2 regions of the Brevibacillus sp. SAFN-007a genome follow, and region 1 is predicted to be linked to the other one. Evidence: a T-box and tRNA genes for the amino acid it is inferred to sense, from the RefSeq annotation. Region 1 holds a T-box; the other holds one or more tRNA genes.

Region 1 (9,017 bases):
AGAGGTGGCCGTCACCTTTTCCGAGTGGAACGAGATCGCAAGCAGGTGGGCCTACCGCTTGAGACAGCTAGGGGTCGAGCCGGGGGATCGCGTCGTACTGATGCTGCCGAACTGCCCGGAGTTTGCCTTTTTTTACATAGCCGTCATTCGTTGCCATGCGCTTGTCGTGCCGATCAATGCGCGATCGACGAAGGAAGAGGTACGCTACATTTGCCAGCACGCGCAGGCAAAAGCGCTGATCGTTCACGAGGCTCTCGTCCATGCCGTCCATGAATGGATCGAAGAGGAACCAGGGTTAATCGCGATCAAGACAGGGAACAGTCAGGGAGCGTGGCAAGGGACCGCGGCCTGGGATGCGGAGGAAGACGTGCGGCTGGAGGAATTCGGCATCAATCCCGACGCTCCCGATGTGACGGAAGACAGCGAGGTCAGCATCTTGTACACCTCAGGCACGACCGGACGGCCAAAAGGTGTGCTGTATACGCACAGAAGCTTGCTGACCGTCGCCAAGATGATGGCGATCGAGCTGTCGATCCAGCATCGTTCGCGGATTCTCCAGCTCATGCCGCTCAGCCATTCCGCGCCGCTGCACCTGTTCTTCATCTCGGGGCTGATGGTGGGGGCGACGCAGGTGATGGCGCTCACCTTTTCCCCGAAGCTGCTCCTGTCGCTCGTGCAAAAGCAGCGGATTACGCATTTCTTCGGGGCACCCGTCGCGTATCTGTTGACGATGAAGCATCCCGAGTTTGCCAAGTACGATTTGTCGTCCGTGGAATATTGGATGTACGGCGGCGCTCCTCTGTCCAGGGAGATGGCTGTCCAGCTGGAGCAAGCGTACGGCCGGGACAAGTTGGCGTGCGTGTACGGCCTGACCGAAGCAGGGCCTACTGGCACGTGCCTGCTGCATCGCGAGCACCCGGACAAGGTGGGCAGTGTCGGGAACCGCGGCGTGCTGTTTGCCGAAGTGGAAGTCGTCGATGAGAACGGCCTTCCCGTCCCGCCGGGCACTCCTGGCGAAGTGCGCGTGCGCGGCGAAGGCTCGATGAAGGGCTACTACAACAACCCGGAGGCGACAAGAGAGACGCTTCGCGACGGCTGGATTTACACGGGAGACATCGGACGCTTTGACGAGGACGGCTTTCTGTGGATCGTCGACCGGAAAAAAGATGTCATGATTACAGGCGGGGTCAATGTTTACCCGAAGGAAATCGAACAGCTGCTGGAGCGTCACCCGGCGATTGCTGAAGTGGCTGTCGTAGGCGTGCCGCACCCGGAATGGGGGGAGACGGTGACCGCCTATCTGGTGCTCTGCCCGGATGTAGACGCGAAGCGCGATTGGCTCGCGGAGGTGCGCGGCTTTTTAAGCGGTCATCTTGCCGACTACAAGCTGCCGCGGCAAGTGGCAGTCATTCCGCAGCTGCCGCGAAATACGAGTGGAAAAGTGCTCAAGCACGTCTTGCGCGAGTCTCCCTCGGCAAAGGAAGTGGAGCTAACATGAGCGAGCTGCAAGCGAAAATCGACCAGCGCCAGTACAGTGACAACATCCCGCATCCGCGTTCGGGCAGCGAGCAAAACTTTTTCGCCGCCGATCCCAACCTTCATTATTTGCTCCAACGCTATTTGCCTGCCCCCATGCACGAGTGGGCGACGCAGCAACTGCATTGGCTGGGAGCGCAAGCGGCGGGGCCAATGGAGGAGCGGGCGGCCTATACGGATCGGGAAGGCAAGCCGCGCCTGCGCAAATACAACCGGCTGGGCGAGGACGTCTCGGAAATCATCACCAACGAAGGCTACAAGGAAACGGTGGCGGAGGTATACGGAGCGGGGATTGTCAGCTATTTGTACCACGATATTCCGGAGCTTGGGCGCAAGGCGCCCTACAGCTATTCGTTTTTGATGGGCTATCTCGTCAGCCAGACCGAGCCGGGCTTTTATTGCCCTGTCACGCTCACGATGTCGGCGGCGTACCTGATCGACCGCTACGGCAGCGACGAGCAGAAACAGCAGTATCTCAGCGGACTTACCTCGCGGGAACGCGCCCGGCTGTACGAGGGCGCGACCTGGCTGACGGAGCGCCAGGGCGGATCGGATGTCGGCGCGAATCTCACGGTGGCGAAGCCCGTGGAGGGACAGCCTGGCGTCTATCGGCTGACGGGCGAAAAGTTTTTCGCGAGCAATGCGGGGGCGATGGTCGCCACTGTGCTGGCGCGAATCGACGAGAGCAAGCCGGGGACAAAAGGGCTGGGACTGTTTCTCGTCCCCTGGCTCAAGCCGGATGGGACGCGCAACCAGATCGAGGTGCGGCGCCTGAAGGAGAAGCTCGGCGTGAACGCGGTGCCGTCTGCGGAGGTGCTTCTGCATGGCGCGGAAGGCTATTTGATCGGCCAGCCGGAAAACGGCTTCAAATACATGGCGGAAGCGCTCAACCTGTCGCGCATCTGCAATGCGGTGGCCTCCATCGGCATCATGCGCAGGGCGCTGTACGAGGCCACATACTACGCGAGCCGGCGGCGGGCGTTCCAGAACCCGATCGACCAGTATCCGCTGGTCAGAGAAATGCTGGTCAGCCTGCTGCTCGATACGGAAGTGAGCACGGGCGCGGTGTTTGACATGATTGCCGTGTACGACCGCCTCCAGGACGGCAGGGGAAGCCGCGAAGATATGGCGCTCATGCGGCTGCTGATTCCGCTGTTGAAATACCGGACCGGAGAGGAAGCCGTCGAAGCCGCCCATACGGCGATCGAGATTCACGGCGGCAACGGCTTTATCGAGGAGTACGTGACGCCGCGCCTGCTGCGCGATGCCCAGGTCTTGACAGTCTGGGAGGGCACGTCCAACATCCTCGCCCTGGACATTTTGCGCGTCATGCAAAAAGAAAACAGCCACGTCGTGTTCACCCGGCTGCTGCGCTCCCGCATCGACAGCTGGCGACACGCCTTTTCGCAGCCGTTTGCGGAGCTTTTGCAAGCGGAACTGGCGATCCTGGAAGAAAATATCGCCTATCTTTTCCGGCAGCCGCCCGATTACGTGACCTATAAATTGAAGGCGCTCGCCGACCACATGATCGACCTGTACGCGCTCTCCTGCATCGTCAGCGAAGCGGAGGACCAGGTGGCAACCGACAACAACGCCCGCAAATACGTGCTGGCGAAGCTGTACGCGAAAAAGCACCTGACGCCACAAGCGAAGCGCGGCATTCAAGGCGACGAACTGCTGGACGTCCAGTTTTTCCGGGAGCTGGTGGACTGCGAGCCGATCCCGGTGGAAGCGCTCAAGCAGCAGCCGGCCTTTGCTTCCGCTACCTGAAAACAAGCGAAAAAACGCCCGGGCAGTTGCAATTGGCACCCCCGGGCGTTTTTTGTTGTCACGAAAGCTTTTCAGGCATCGCGTTTGCGGCGCTTGTTCCAGATGAACCAGCCGATCGCCACCAGCGCAGCGGCACCCAGCAGCGTGACTTCCAGGTATTCGTCCAAAAGCACCTTGGCGTGCTTGCCGTACAAGTGAAACAAGGTTCCGATCAGAAAAAATTTCAGACCGCGGCCGACGATGGCAAACAGCATGAGCTTGGTCAGCGAGTAGTTGAACACGCCGCTCAGCACGGTAAACACTTTGAACGGAATCGGCGTAAACGCACCGATCAACACGGCAGCATCCCCGTTTTTGGCGAATTTCTCGGTGGCGACTACGACCCATTTTTCCGGCAGCAGCTTCTGCAAAATCGGCTTGCCGAGCCATTTGCCCAGCAAAAAGCCAATCGGCGCGCCGAGAATCGAGGCGGTAAAGGCCACGGTTGCAAAGCGGAGGGCGGAGCCGGGATCGAGCAAGCTCATCGCGATTTGCATAAAAAAGGGAGGAATTGGACTGATGAACGAATCCAAGAATGCCATGCCAAAGAGTCCCCATATTCCATATTGCATGAACAGTTGTGTGATTTGATCGAGCATGAGCATCTCCTTAGGACATTTCCTCTCGGGTTTTCATTATACAGGAAAAAATCGGTTTTCAGTAGCTAGGATATGCGGCCAGGCCCAAACACAGACCGCCTGTTGGAGGGAATACGACGGTAAACGCCAGCGGGTTACGTTTTTCCCGGATTCTGTTTCTTTTTGAGGAGGTTTGTCCTGCGCGAGTCGCCCGAAAATGCCACGGGCATGGGAAGAAAGACCTTTTGTTTTTCATTGACGCTAGGAAAGAATGTCCATTAGTATAGAAAATAGAGAAAAAAAGGACAGACAGCATCGGGAGGAACCCATGAAGACATTGGGATCGGGGAAAGTGGTTTTTTATGCGCCGGATGGAGCCAGTTTGCAGTTGACGGGAGAAATCGACGTACGCGGAGATCGGGTAGCCGTAACGGAGATCATTTACTTTAACGGGCAGCCGAATGGCGCGCGCGAAACGAATCTGCCGCTTGCGCAAACGGTGATTTACTGGGAACCGGAAGTGTATGAGCAGATTGGATTTGAATGAGCCCATCGCGGAAAAAACGGACAGCTCTGCTGATAGCGGGGCTGTTTTGCGTCTGTGCCCTGATTGTGCCAGCACCCCGAACTGTAGCCGTTAGGTCTGGATTGTGATATCATGTGGAATGGAATTTACGTAAGGTACGAGGAGTGATCCTTATGATCGATGCGATATTGGAACGTGCCCTTGCCGGAGAACGACTGGGTCTGGAAGACGGCCTTGCTCTGTTTGCCAGCAATGAAATTGAAAAGATCGGACACTACGCCAATCTGGTGATGCAAAAGCACCATCCAGAACCCATTGCCACGTTTGTCATTAGCCGAAATGTGAACTATACGAACATTTGCGATACGTATTGCCGCTTTTGCGCCTTTTACCGTCGTCCCGGCTCAAGCGAAGGCTATGTCCTGCCCAGAGAGGTTATTTTCCAAAAGATTCAGGAGACAATCGACGTCGGTGGTACGGAAATCTTGATGCAGGGCGGAACCAATCCGGATCTGAAAATTGATTATTTTACCGACCTGCTGCGTGCGATCAAGCAGCGCTTCCCGCAAATTACGATGCACTCCTTGTCGGTAGCGGAAGTCATCAAGATCGCCCAGGTTTCCAACATGACGGTCGAGGACGTGCTCAAGGAATTGAAGGCCGCGGGGCTGGATTCCTTGCCGGGAGCAGGCGGCGAAATTCTCGACGACCGTACCCGCCGCAAAATTTCCCGTCTGAAAGGCTCGTGGAAAGAGTGGATCGAAACGCAAAAAGCCGCCCACCGCATCGGCTTGCCGGGTACGGCGACGATGGTCATCGGCTTTGGCGAGGAAATGGAGGAGCGCGTGCTGTCTCTGATGCGCATTAGGGAAGCGCAGGATGAGACGAATGGTTTCAAAGCGTTTATCGTCTGGACGTTCCAGCCGGACAACACGAACATGAAAGCCGTGAACAATACGCCGGAGGAATATCTCAAGACGTTGGCGATCAGCCGGCTGATGTTGGACAACTTCAAAAATCTCCAGGCTTCCTGGGTGACGATGGGTCCGGAGTACGGCCAGCTGTCTCTCTCCTACGGAGCAAACGATTTCGGCCAGACCATGATGGAAGAAAACGTTGTTTCGGCTGCCGCATGTACCTATAAGGTGAATACCAACCAGATTCTCGAACTGATCCGCGGCGCGGGCAAAATTCCGGCGCAGCGCAACACCCAGTACGAGATCCTGCGCGTGTTCAAGGACGGCGAAATGGCGGAGAGAGATTTTGTGATGCAAAACTAAAGGAAAAAACGTTCGGCAGCACGCTGCCTGTTCGTCATGTCGCACAAGCGAAAGACGAGCAGGCAGCGTGTTTTTTGCTTCGCGGCAGGCCCTTTTCCTCCCCCGGTTTCCAATCGTTTAAAAGTATATCGCCTATAAAGGGACATATACTGTAACTACAATGGCGGTTGGGGGGGATGAAAATGCAAACGTATCGCGTCTTGCTGGAGAATGTCCCTGAGCATAGTGGCACGTATCGCGTGATCGTCAATGAGATGATGGAGCGGGTCAATACTGCCCCGGTGCGCATTACATACAAGGAGCAGGAACAGGACGACTACTGCACGTTCCTTTTTCAGAGCTGGTGCGAAGAGGAATACGATGCGCAGACGATAGAGTGGGCGAGAGCTTTTGTGGCCTTGACCTTGGCCGAATGGGTGGCGCAGGTCAAGGAGCCGGAGATTTTGCAGGAAATGGCGACCGATCTTTTGGCGGCGGAACAGTTGGAAGAAGAATGGGCGGAAGTGTTTCCTTACATCGAGCGCATGTGCCTGGAGATCGAGCAGGACGGCCGGGAGCTTTTGGCCGCTACGACTCGCAAGGCAAACGTGTATCGCAAGGCATTTTTCTATCTGGAGCAGGAGCGTACCATCAACGTATTGGGGTTTGTCAGGTTCCGGCTACAGGAACATTGGAATGAGCTGTTCGAGCTGGTGGAATCCGGTATCGACGAGTATTTGGAAGACAAGCAATACCAGGAATTCGTCGAGCTTCTGCGGTATTTTATCGCCGTGCAGGAAGTCAAGCAGGAAGTGGTCCATGTTATTCCTAGTGTGGACAAACCTTTCCATCTTTATGACAAAAAGGGAGATCGTCTCTGGCTGGAGCAACTGGACGCGGTCTTTGGCATGGACGAGCAAGCATGCCGGGATGAGGATTATTTGGTCAGCGCGCTGGTGACGCTCGCGCCTGAGAGCATCGTTCTGCACATGGCCGGGGAAAAGCCGGGATTGGTGCAAACGATCCGCAGCATTTTCGACAGCAGGCTCATTACGTGCCATTCCTGTTCGCTATGCCTCGGACAAAGACGCATACTTGACGGGAACAATCCGACTACACTATAATGAGGAACAACAAGTGTGAATATGGCGTACAAATACGATGAGAAGGACATGGACGATATCGAGATCGCTCTAGAGAGGCAGGCCTTGGCTGGAAGCTTGCTGCGAGATCATATGGGTCTACCCCCTTCGAGTAGCAGCCGGGAACGAAGCGCATGCTTTTAGTAACGGCTTGCCGGTCCTGTACCGTTACGAGGTGAATGAGGAGTCTGTTTGGGCATCCGTTTGGAGCGGCCCGGATTTTGGACAGACTTGAACTAGGGTGGTACCGCGAGAATACACTCGTCCCTTCTGGGATGGGTGTTTTTTTATTTTCTCAAAACCAACAAACAGGAAGGAAGAATCCAAGGTGGCACAAATCAACGTAACGTTCCCGGATGGAGCAGTCCGCCAGTACGAAGCTGGGATTACCATCGAAGAGATTGCAGGCTCCATCAGCGCGAGCCTGAAGAAAAAAGCAGTAGCTGGCAAAAAAGACGGCAAACTCGTGGATCTGTACACTCCGCTTGAGGATGACGCCGCGATTGAAATCGTGACGCTCGATACACCGGAAGGATTGGAAGTGTACCGTCACAGTACCGCCCACCTGCTGGCCCAGGCGGTAAAACGCATCTACGGCAGCGAAGTCAAATTCGGAATCGGTCCGGTGATCGAGGATGGCTTCTACTACGACATGGACATTCCGGTCTCGCTCTCGCCGGAGGACCTGGCCAAGATTGAAGCGGAAATGGAAAAAATCGTGAAGGAAGACTTGCCGATCCGCCGCAGAGTCGTCAGCCGCGATGAAGCAACCAGAATTTACCAAAACCTCAACGACCATCTGAAGCTGGAGCTGATCCGCGAGCTGCCGGAAGATGCGACGATTACCCTGTACGAGCAGGGCGAGTTTTTCGACCTCTGTCGCGGTCCGCACCTGCCGTCCACTGGCTACATCAAGGCGTTCAAGCTGATGAGCGTGGCCGGTGCCTACTGGCGCGGAAAAGCGGAAAACCAGGTGCTGCAGCGCGTCTATGGTACCGCTTGGCCGAAAAAAGCGGATATGGACGAATACCTGCACTTCATCGAAGAGGCGAAAAAGCGCGATCACCGCAAGCTGGGCAAAGAGCTGGAGCTGTTCATGTTCTCCGAGGAAGCGCCCGGCATGCCGTTCTACCTGCCGAAGGGCTTCACGGTCCGCAACGAGCTGGAGCAATTCTCCCGCCGCCTGCAACAGCTGGCCCAGTACACAGAGGTGCGCTCGCCGTTCCTCATGAACGAGCGTCTGTGGAAAGAATCCGGGCACTGGGATCACTACAAGGAAAATATGTACTTCTCTGAGGTAGACAACGCGACGTACGCCTTGAAGCCGATGAACTGCCCAGGACACATGCTCATTTACAAAAACGCGATGCATTCCTACCGCGACCTGCCCATTCGCTACTCCGAATTCGGCCAGGTTCACCGCCACGAATATTCCGGCGCGTTGAACGGAATGCTCCGGGTTCGCACCTTCTGCCAGGATGACGCGCACGTATTCGTCCGTCCTGACCAGATCGAGAGCGAAATCAAAAACATGATTCAGCTGATCGACAAAATCTACAAAGTGTTTGGGTTTGAATACAGCGTAGCGCTCTCGACTCGTCCGGAAGATTCCATGGGCTCCGACGAGCTGTGGGAAACAGCGGAAAGCTCCTTGAAAAAGGTGCTGGAGCAATTGGAGATGCCGTATGAGATCAAGGAAGGCGACGGCGCGTTCTACGGACCGAAGATCGACTTCCAGATTACCGACGCGCTGAAACGCCGTCACCAATGCGGCACCATCCAGCTCGACTTCCAGATGCCGGAGAAGTTCGACCTGACTTACGTGGGCCAAGACAACGAGAAGCATCGTCCGGTTGTCTTGCACCGTGCAATGTACGGCTCCATGGAGCGTTTCATCGGCATCCTGATCGAGCACTATGCAGGCGCGTTCCCGGTATGGCTCACGCCGATCCAGGCACGTCTGATGAACATCAGCGAAGTGCACATTCCGTACGCCGAGCAAGTCAAAGAAAAGCTGCAACAAGCCGGCATCCGCGTGGAGCTGGATGCGCGCAACGAGAAAATCGGCTACAAAATCCGGGAAGCCCAGGTACAAAAAATCCCGTACATGCTGGTCATTGGGGAAAAAGAAGTGAACGACGGCACCCTGTCTGTGCGCAGACGCGGG
Region 2 (9,017 bases), on a different contig from region 1:
GCCGTATGCCTGTGCAAATTGTGGCGAACTACCTGGAGGATGAAGAGTCCCGCAACTACGCCGTGCTGATGGAGTGGAAAAATCCGTTTCTGCCCTCCTAGGCGACGGACGATCCACCGATTTTTCATGACAGGAGGATAAATGACGATGGAATTTGTACGCATTCAACATATCGACAACCCGCTGTTTGCGAAAATGCACCGCTTGATGCAGGAGGTTTTCCCACCGGAAGAGGTTTTGGACTACGACCTGTGGAAGGAGCCGCTCGAAGACCCGGGAATTCGCGTGTTTGTGGCGGTGCATGAAGGAGAAGTCGTCGGGGCCACCGAATACCGTTACTACCCCGACCTGAACGTGGCGATGACCGACTTTACCATCATCGGGCGGGAAGGACTTGGCGTAGGACGTTTCCTGGCCAAAGAGCGTCAGCAAGACCTGCTCGCGCTGGCTAAGGAAAACGGCAAGGAGCTGTACGGCATGTTTGCCGAAATTTACGACCCGTACCGCGTCGAGGAGCACAGCTTTGGCGGCATCAAGCCGATGGATCCGTTCGTGCGCCGCGAGGTTCTCTCCCATTTGGGCTACAAGCGCACGAATATCGCATATGTGCATCCCTCGTGGCAAAACGATGGCGAAGCCGTATCGGGCCTGGACCTCTGCTTCCTGCCGACGAACGACGAGCAGACGAGCCTGCAGGCAGAACTGATCGTTACTTTCCTCAAGCGCTACTACGCCGTGCTGCCGCATAAGCCGCAAGCGTGGCTGGACATGGTGGCAGAACTAGAAGGCAAGGAAAGCGTAGACCTGCTCCCGCTCTAATTCAAAACCGACGGACAGCAAGAACCGACACTCCTGTGCAGCTACTCATCCGGCTTCACGGGAGTTTTTCTTCTCTCATCCGATCGGGCCAGACAGGAGGGAATCGCGTGAATGCACAAAATGTTGCATCGATTCTGCTTTATATGGCCGTCCTTTTCCATCTGCTCGGCATGAGCGGCTGGGTCCCTGCAAAGCTGTCTTCGCCCATCCAGCTTGCTACGCTCGGACTCATGCTGACTTCCTTGTTCGTGCTGCGCAAAAAGAAGCGCAAAACAAGACGCCGGCCGAGAAAGCCGCCAGCCGAAGTGGCTGTCATGCTTGAGCGGGCCGGGGAAGGAGAAGGGCAATCCTAGCGGGCAAATCACAAGGGAACAGGGAAGGGGACTGGTAAGCGATGACAGGAACGATTGTCGATGTACCCGGCATTCGCGTCGGGCATGCGCAGCAGGAAGAAGCGTTGACGGGCTGTAGCGTCATTTTGCTGGAAAAGCCGTCCGTGTGCGGCGTAGATGTTCGCGGTTCTGCTCCGGGGACTCGCGAGACGGATTTGCTGGACCCGGTCAATCTGGTCAGCGTCGTCCACGCAATCTGCCTGTCCGGAGGCAGCGCGTACGGCCTGGATGCGGCTGCGGGCGTGATGCAGTATCTGGAGGAGAAGGGCATCGGGCTGGACGTAGGGTACGGTGTAGTTCCCATCGTCCCAGCCGCCGTCTTGTTCGATTTGGCCATGGGCGATTACCGGGTGCGGCCGGATCGGCAGATGGGCTATCAGGCGGCGCTGGCAGCGACCTCGGAAGCCGTCGCCCAAGGGAATGTCGGGGCGGGGACAGGTGCGTCCGTCGGCAAGCTGAACGGGTTTGCCCATGCGATGAAAAGCGGCCTGGGCAGCGCTTCGCTCGCTTTGCCCAGCGGGTTGGTCATCGGAGCGATTGTGGCAGTCAATGCGCTCGGACATGTTGTGGAGCCGAAGACAGGGACGATTCTCGCCGGGCCGAGGGATGAGCGGGGGGAGATTCGAGACAGTATGGAGATCATGCTCCAGCATGCTTTTTCGCCCATTCCTCCGGGCACGAACACGACGATTGCCGTTGTCGCCAGCAATGCGAAGCTGACCAAGGCCCAGGTGAAAAAAGTAGCGCAAATGGCGCACGACGGGCTTGCCCGCACCATTCGTCCGATTCATACGATGTACGATGGCGACACGATTTTTGCCGTTGCGACAGATGAGGTAGACGCTGCGGTGGATCTCGTCGGGGCGCTGTCGGCAGATGTGCTTGCCGAAGCCGTCGTTCAGGCGGTCAAATCGGCCAAGGAAGCGGGCGGTCTTCCGGCCTGGAGCAGCTATGACCGCTGATGCCAGTCGTATAGGTGCCGTACCGCTTGGCTGCGCCATTGCTTGGCGCAGCCAAGTTTTTCGAATAAAACTTGCTCAATCAATCCGAATGTTTTTACAATAGAGTCTGGTACATCTATAAACAGAGGCAAAAAGGAGGGCGGACCCATGAACATGCGCTGGAACTTGGACGTTTTGTACACGTCGTTTGACTCGCCGGAATGCAAGCAAGACTGGGAAAAACTATGCCGGGAGATGGACGAGGTAAAAAGCTGGGCCGCTTCGCATCTGCAATCGCATGATGATGCCGTCCGGAAGATGGAGACGTACATTACCCGGATGACGTCGATTTTGCAGACACAATCCCGCCTGTACGCGTTTGGCGAACTGACGGCAAGCGTGGACGCGAAAAACGAGAAAGCACTGTCCTTCATCGAAAAAGTGCAGGAGCAATCCGTCGAGCTGGTAGAGCCGGAGGTGCAGTTCCAGAAGTGGCTCGGCCAACTGGACAATGTGAGCGAGCTGATTAGCCAGTCCGAGCTTCTGGAAACCCACCGCTTCATGCTGACCGAATTGGCGGAGAAGAGCAAGTACATGCTCAGCGAAAAAGAAGAAATCATTTTGGCCAAAATGAAAAACACAGGCTCCCATGCCTGGACGAAGCTACAGGAAATACTGACCTCGACGCTTTTGGTGGACATCACCATCGACGGAGAGGCCAAACAGCTTCCGCTGCCTGTCATCCGCAACATGGCGTATGAAAAAGACGCCGAGCTGCGCAAGGCGGCTTACGAGGCAGAGCTTGCCGCCTATCAAAAGATCGAGGAGTCGTCTGCGGCGAGCTTGAACGGCATCAAGGGAGAGGTCATCACCGTTGCCAAGCTGCGCGGCTATGAATCGCCTCTGGAAAAAACGCTGCTCGATTCGCGCATGGACAAGGCGACACTGGACGCCATGCTTGCCGCGATGAAGGAAAGCTTGCCGGCCTTCACGAAATACTTCCGGGCAAAAGCAAAGCTGCTCGGGCACGAGAATGGCTTGCCGTTCTACGATCTGTTTGCTCCGGTGGGCGAAGCCGACATGCGCTTTACGTATCAGGAAGCGCGCGACTTTATTGTCAAGCACTTCGGTAGCTTTAGCGAAAAGCTGGCGAATTATGCCGCCCGCGCTTTTGACAACCAGTGGATTGACGCCGAGATTCGCGAAGGCAAGCGCGGCGGAGCGTTTTGCCACAACCTGCACGTGGTAGGGGAGAGCCGGATCATGGCGAACTTCACGGGCAGCTACAATGACGTGAGTACCTTGGCGCACGAGCTGGGACACGGCTATCATGGCGAATGTCTCGTCCAGGAAGCGTTCTACAACAGCGATTACCCGATGCCGATCGCCGAAACCGCGTCGATTCTGTGTGAGACGATTATTGCCAAAGCCGCTTTGGCTCAGGCGACGCCGGAGGAAGCCTTTTCCATTCTGGAAAACGACATCTCCGGGGCCAGTCAGGTCATCGTCGATATTTACAGCCGCTACCTGTTTGAAACGGCCGTCTTTGCCCGCCGCGCAGAAGGCTCCCTGTCCGTCAACGAATTGAAGGAGCTGATGCTGCAAGCGCAAAAGGACGCCTACGGAGATGGACTTGACCATGCTGCGCTGCATCCGTATATGTGGGTGTGCAAGCCGCATTACTACAGTGCGGACTTCAACTTCTACAACTTCCCGTACGCCTTTGGTCTGCTCTTCGCAAAAGGACTGTACGCGGAATATAGGAAGCGCGGCGAAGCGTTTGTTCAACAGTACGACCAGCTTTTGTCCGTCACAGGCAAACGGAGCGTCGCCGATGTGGCCGCGATCATGGATATCGACGTGCGCTCGGTTGACTTCTGGCGCAGCTCGCTTGCCCTGATTGAAAAAGATATCGAAACGTTTGTGGAGCTGGCAGCCGCGCGTGCATGAGTCCACAGGAAAAAACGTCCGACATCGTGTTGGGCGTTTTTTTGCGCATAGCAACGAGCCGACAGGGAGAAAGTAAGAAAAAACAAATGAGGTGATCACGTGGTAAACGGATTGCAGTTACTCGACCTACTACGGGAAACAGAGAACAAAATGCTGCATCTACATAGAGCCATAGACAGGGTCAGCAGCGAACCGGATTTTAAAGAATCGGTCAGCGTTCTCACCGTGGTTGTGCGCGATTACCAGCTTCAGCTTGACAAGATGAAGCAGGCCTTGGGCAAAATCGAAATAGGGGCCAACCAGACACCTCCCCAGGCCGGCCACAATTCGGAAATTCATTAATACGCACCAACAGGAAACAGCCCACGACCAATAGACTGGTGTGGGCTGTTTGGTTGGGTGGACGGCTACTGGAATTCGGCGTAGCGTTTGACGCCGTAAAACGGATACAGCTTGTGCATGTACTCCACCTTGCCGTAGCGAACGTCATCGCCATTGGCGTGGACGATCGTGCCATTTCCCAAGTAAATCGCCACGTGGGAAACGCGACCTTTTCCAAGCGCATCGTAGAACAAGAGATCGCCCGGCTGTGCTTGCTCCAGTGGAATCGATACTCCTCCGCGGAATTGTTCCTCGGATGTGCGAGGAAGGGTAACTCCAAGGCGGCTGAATACGTATGTAGTAAAGCCGCTGCAATCAAATCCGTCCGGTGTGGTTCCCCCGAGTCTGTACGGAGTGTGGAGCAGAGGCTCCAAGATCGATTCGAGGCGACGCAGGCTCGCGGAATCGACAGTGCCTGCAAACGCAACGTCCGGGGTTAGCACGGGACTCAGGTAAGCGGAGAAGACGTACGCTTCTTCCTCTTCGAATTCGATTTTGGTCCACTCGCTGCCTGTCTCCACGACTTCAACCAGGTCACCAAATTTCAATTTGCCTAAAATTCTTGCGTCCGTCGACGCTTTTTTGCGCACATTCAGCACGTCTACCGTCACGCGCGCTTTTTCGCCAGCTGTCAACTCTGGCTGTGCTGGCTCCTGTTGGGCGGAGTCATTCGGGGCGGCTACGATATCCGCAGGGATCGCGGCTTGACCGCCTGTCGACAGGCTGCCCGCAGGCAAGGACAAAGTCTGGCCAATCGACAATTGATCGCTTTTCAGTTGGTTCACTTGCATGAGCTGGGTCACCGTAGTCTGGTGCTCGCGGGCAATTTTGCTCAACGTGTCCCCTGCTGATACCACATACACTCCAGAGGCGGCGTGAGCAGCAGTAGGCAGCAGAGTGAAGAGGGCGAGGGAGGTAAGTAGCTTCGAAGTAAGTTTCATGTCATCGTCTCCACCAATCTACTATTTTCTGCATGTCTAGCTAAAATTCTAGCGGATTTTCCATGGTAAATCTATGAAAAAATCGGGTGGAAAAAAAGTTTTCGAAAACGGTTGCCAAATGGGTAGAAGCAATGCTATATTACAGAAGTGCCCACGAGAGTGAGCAAAAGTGGAGCAAAAAACCACATGGAGCTGTGGTGAAGTTGGAGTTCACGCCGGTCTGTCACACCGGAGGTCGCGGGTTCGAGTCCCGTCAGCTCCGCCATTCTTCGATCAGGAAGAAGGGCGAATATCAACGATGCCGGTGTAGCTCAATTGGTAGAGCACCTGACTTGTAATCAGGGGGTTGTGGGTTCGATTCCTATCGCCGGCACCACGTTTTATTGGCGGTCGTGGCGGAATTGGCAGACGCGCTAGATTCAGGTTCTAGTGGTGGCAACACCGTGGAGGTTCAAGTCCTCTCGACCGCACTATATCGAGGAATGACAGGTTTTTGGTTTGCTGGTTTCAGCAGATCAAAAACCTTTTTTTGTTCAGTCGCGAGACGCGAGCGTGTGGACGTGCGTGTGCGGGAGATGGCTTCGCTTCGACAAGCTGGCTCGCGTACATAGCGTTGAACAAGTAGTCCCTAAAAACGTCCCTAACCAGACCGTGATGTTTTCAGTCAGGAGAGATTGCCATGTTTCTCAAAAAAACGACCATCCAAAAAAACGGAACCCGCTATACGTACTACCGCATTGTGGAGTCCTATGTGGATGAGAACGGCAAACGGAAGCACCGCCATGTTCAATATGTTGGCCTTCTGACGCCTGAGGAAGCCGAGCAGCTGCGGGCACAATTGCGTCAGCAAAGCCTGGCGGAGCGGCGCTCCAGAAGAAAGGCGATTGCTTTGGAGCATGAACCGGCCGCCAAGCCGCTTCCGGCCGATCCCCAGCCGACCAGACAGATTTATGCGTGGAAGGAAGCGCAATTGCTTTGCTACCCCGCGCATGCGGATAAAGAATGGAATCGGACGGACGCCGACATGCTCCTGCTCGTTCGCGAGGGGCGTGGCACTCTGCAACTGGAAGGGCGCAAGCTGTCCCTGCATCCCGGCGTTGCCGTTTTCTGCCCGGCCGACAGTGGCATGTACGTCATCAATGAGCATGATGTTTCTCTGGTGATCGAGCGCATCGCCTTTGAAAAGCTGGCGCTGTCTGCCGAAGAGGGGGGATACCGGCGCATCCCCATACGGGATATGCCTGCGGGCGTCCTTGACTACTCCTTTCCCCAGCGCGTCCTCCAATGGGCCCAGGAGCTGAGGATCGCCATTGCGCAAAACGAAAACGAGTGGAAGATTCAGTCTCTGTTCCTCCAGGTTCTCTCCGTCTTTTTCCAGCCGAAAACGAACGAAGACACCCAGGAAACGCGGCGCCTGATGGAGCAGACGATCCGGTATATTCAGCAGCATTACCGCGAACCGATTACGAGGGAGCAGCTCGCCGCGCGCATCGGCGTCAGCCCCGAACATTTTTCCCGGGTTTTTCGCAAGGAAACGGGCATGAGCTTCGTCGAGTATCTCGGCCGCGTTCGTATCCGCAAAGGGCAGGAGCTGCTCCAGTTCTCCGCCAAGGATTTGCATGTCATTGCGCAGGAAACCGGGTTTGCCAACGATTATTACTTCAGCCGAAAATTCAAGCAGATCGTGGGTGTCCCGCCGACGGTGTACAGAAAGCAGCCGAAACGGATCGCCGTCCTGATGCCGCATGTCACGGCGTGCCTGCTTGCCTGGGGGATCGTCCCGGTATTTGGCGTGATCGGCTTGTGGATGGAGCCGTGGCTGACCGCGCATTACCGTGAGCGGCTGGATTTATCAGGCTTCAAACAAGGGGAGTGGTACAGCGACAAAACCGTCCAGTGGCTCTCGACGAATCCGCCCGATTTCATCATCGTGTATCGGGAGGAGTATACCGAGAGCTTATGGGAGATCGCCCCGGTACTCGCGATTCCCGAGGAATGCAGCGATTGGCGCGAGGAGTTGCTTATGCTTGCGACAGCTGTAGGGCGTCGCCAGCAGGCGGAACAGTGGCTGAAGCAGTTTCAAGAGAAAGCCCTGGCGCTCCAAACCAGACGGGATGACTTGCGTGGGAGGGGCGATACGTTTCTGATCGTGAAAATCGTCTCGGGCAAATGTTACGTCTACGGCAACCTGACGAGCATGGGCGGGTGCCTGATCTACGACGTGCTCGGGTTGCAGCCGCCTGTTGCCGTACAGCAGAACATTATCGAAAAAGGGCTTCTGAACATCCACGTACCGTTGGAAGACCTGCCCGCTTATGCCGCCGATCATATTTTTTTGTTCCACTATCCCTCCCATTGGCCCGCCGACGAGTGCGAGGTGCTGGAATCGGACGTGTGGCGTAGCCTGCCGGCAGTAAGGAACGGGCGCGTCTACGAGCCGGACCCGAATATTTTTTACGGCTACGATCCTTTGGCGATGGACAAGCAATTGGACTGGCTGACGGAACTGCTGTCACATTTCGAATGAATGTTGGTCATTTGTCTGCATGGACAACCGTTCTGTCCTCTTGATACGCTTTATACGATAATAATTCTCATTTTCATTAGGAGGATCAGCATGTTGAGGACCATGTGCCAAAAACACTTCTGGATCGTTGTTACCAGCCTGCTTTCTCTCGTCCTGCTCAGTGCGTGCGGCGGGATCAAGGAAAGGACACCGCCACAAACCGAGGGGACAGCCCCTTCTGCTTCTGCACCGGCAGCGTCGGCAGGTTCTGACGACAATGCCCCAGCCAAAGAAGGCGCGACGCGCATCGTCAAGACCGTGCTTGGGGATGTCGAGATTCCGCTCCATCCAAAACGGGTGGTCGCGGGCTATTATCACGGAACGCTACTGGCCTTGGACTTTCCGGTCGTGGGAGCCAGCAAGGAATGGTGGATGGGCAGTCCCTTCCTGACAGAGCAGGAGAAGCGCATAGAAGATATCGGTTCTCCGTTGTCGCTGGAAAAGGTCATGGCACTCAATCCCGATCTGATCGTCATCTACGATAGCAATCGGGACGACTATGAATCGTTGTCCAAAATTGCCCCGACCGTTTACATCCCGTATGATTCCAAGCTGGGCATACGCGACGAGGTGCGGCTTTTTGCCGAAATGTTTGGCCGCCAAAAAGAGGCCGAAGCCTGGTTTGCCAAATACGAAAAGGCAGCCGCCAAGGCGAGGGAGCGGTTGAAAAACATCGTCGGGCCGAATGCGACCGCGACCCTGATTCATCCGAACGGGAAAGAGCTTGCCGTGCTTGGCGACAACTTCGGACGGGGCGGGGAAGCGATCTACCACGCGATCGGCTTCAAGGCCAATGAACGGGTGCAGCGCGAAGTGATCGACAGCGGCGTTCAGTATCAGGCGATTTCGCTGGAGCTGCTCCCGGAATATGCGGATGCGGACATCGTGTTTCTCTGCGCCTGGGACCAAACGACCGAGGAGGAGTTGAAGGCGGTAGTCGACAGCGGGGTGTGGAGGCAGCTTCCGGCTGTCCGGGAAAATCGCGTCATCGTGCTGGATTACAAAACCTTTTTCTACTTTGACCCGA

What was found. The T-box of region 1 lies ahead of thrS (threonine--tRNA ligase). A T-box ahead of a tRNA ligase gene usually reads a tRNA of that ligase, here a tRNA-Thr.
Region 2: it encodes a tRNA-Thr, which carries the amino acid that the T-box ahead of thrS (threonine--tRNA ligase) is inferred to sense. The anticodon was not compared.

The regions. Positions count from the first base shown of each region.
Region 1 covers NZ_JBQCKK010000014.1:92,480-101,496, reverse strand. The annotation lists gene ACTHO6_RS15310 (class I adenylate-forming enzyme family protein) at 1-1,498, shown strand, start outside; gene ACTHO6_RS15305 (acyl-CoA dehydrogenase family protein) at 1,495-3,306, shown strand; gene ACTHO6_RS15300 (YqaA family protein) at 3,378-3,944, opposite strand; gene ACTHO6_RS15295 (hypothetical protein) at 4,252-4,470, shown strand; gene mqnC (cyclic dehypoxanthinyl futalosine synthase) at 4,623-5,729, shown strand; gene ytxC (sporulation protein YtxC) at 5,912-6,832, shown strand; T-box leader at 6,861-7,122, shown strand; gene thrS (threonine--tRNA ligase) at 7,179-9,017, shown strand, end outside.
Region 2 covers NZ_JBQCKK010000013.1:15,584-24,600, forward strand. The annotation lists gene ACTHO6_RS14345 (GNAT family N-acetyltransferase) at 1-101, shown strand, start outside; gene ACTHO6_RS14350 (GNAT family N-acetyltransferase) at 148-819, shown strand; gene ACTHO6_RS14355 (hypothetical protein) at 927-1,172, shown strand; gene ACTHO6_RS14360 (P1 family peptidase) at 1,214-2,173, shown strand; gene ACTHO6_RS14365 (M3 family oligoendopeptidase) at 2,321-4,102, shown strand; gene ACTHO6_RS14370 (hypothetical protein) at 4,202-4,444, shown strand; gene ACTHO6_RS14375 (C40 family peptidase) at 4,510-5,424, opposite strand; tRNA gene ACTHO6_RS14380 (tRNA-Asp) at 5,613-5,689, shown strand; tRNA gene ACTHO6_RS14385 (tRNA-Thr) at 5,725-5,800, shown strand; tRNA gene ACTHO6_RS14390 (tRNA-Leu) at 5,811-5,894, shown strand; gene ACTHO6_RS14395 (helix-turn-helix domain-containing protein) at 6,104-7,951, shown strand; gene ACTHO6_RS14400 (ABC transporter substrate-binding protein) at 8,042-9,017, shown strand, end outside.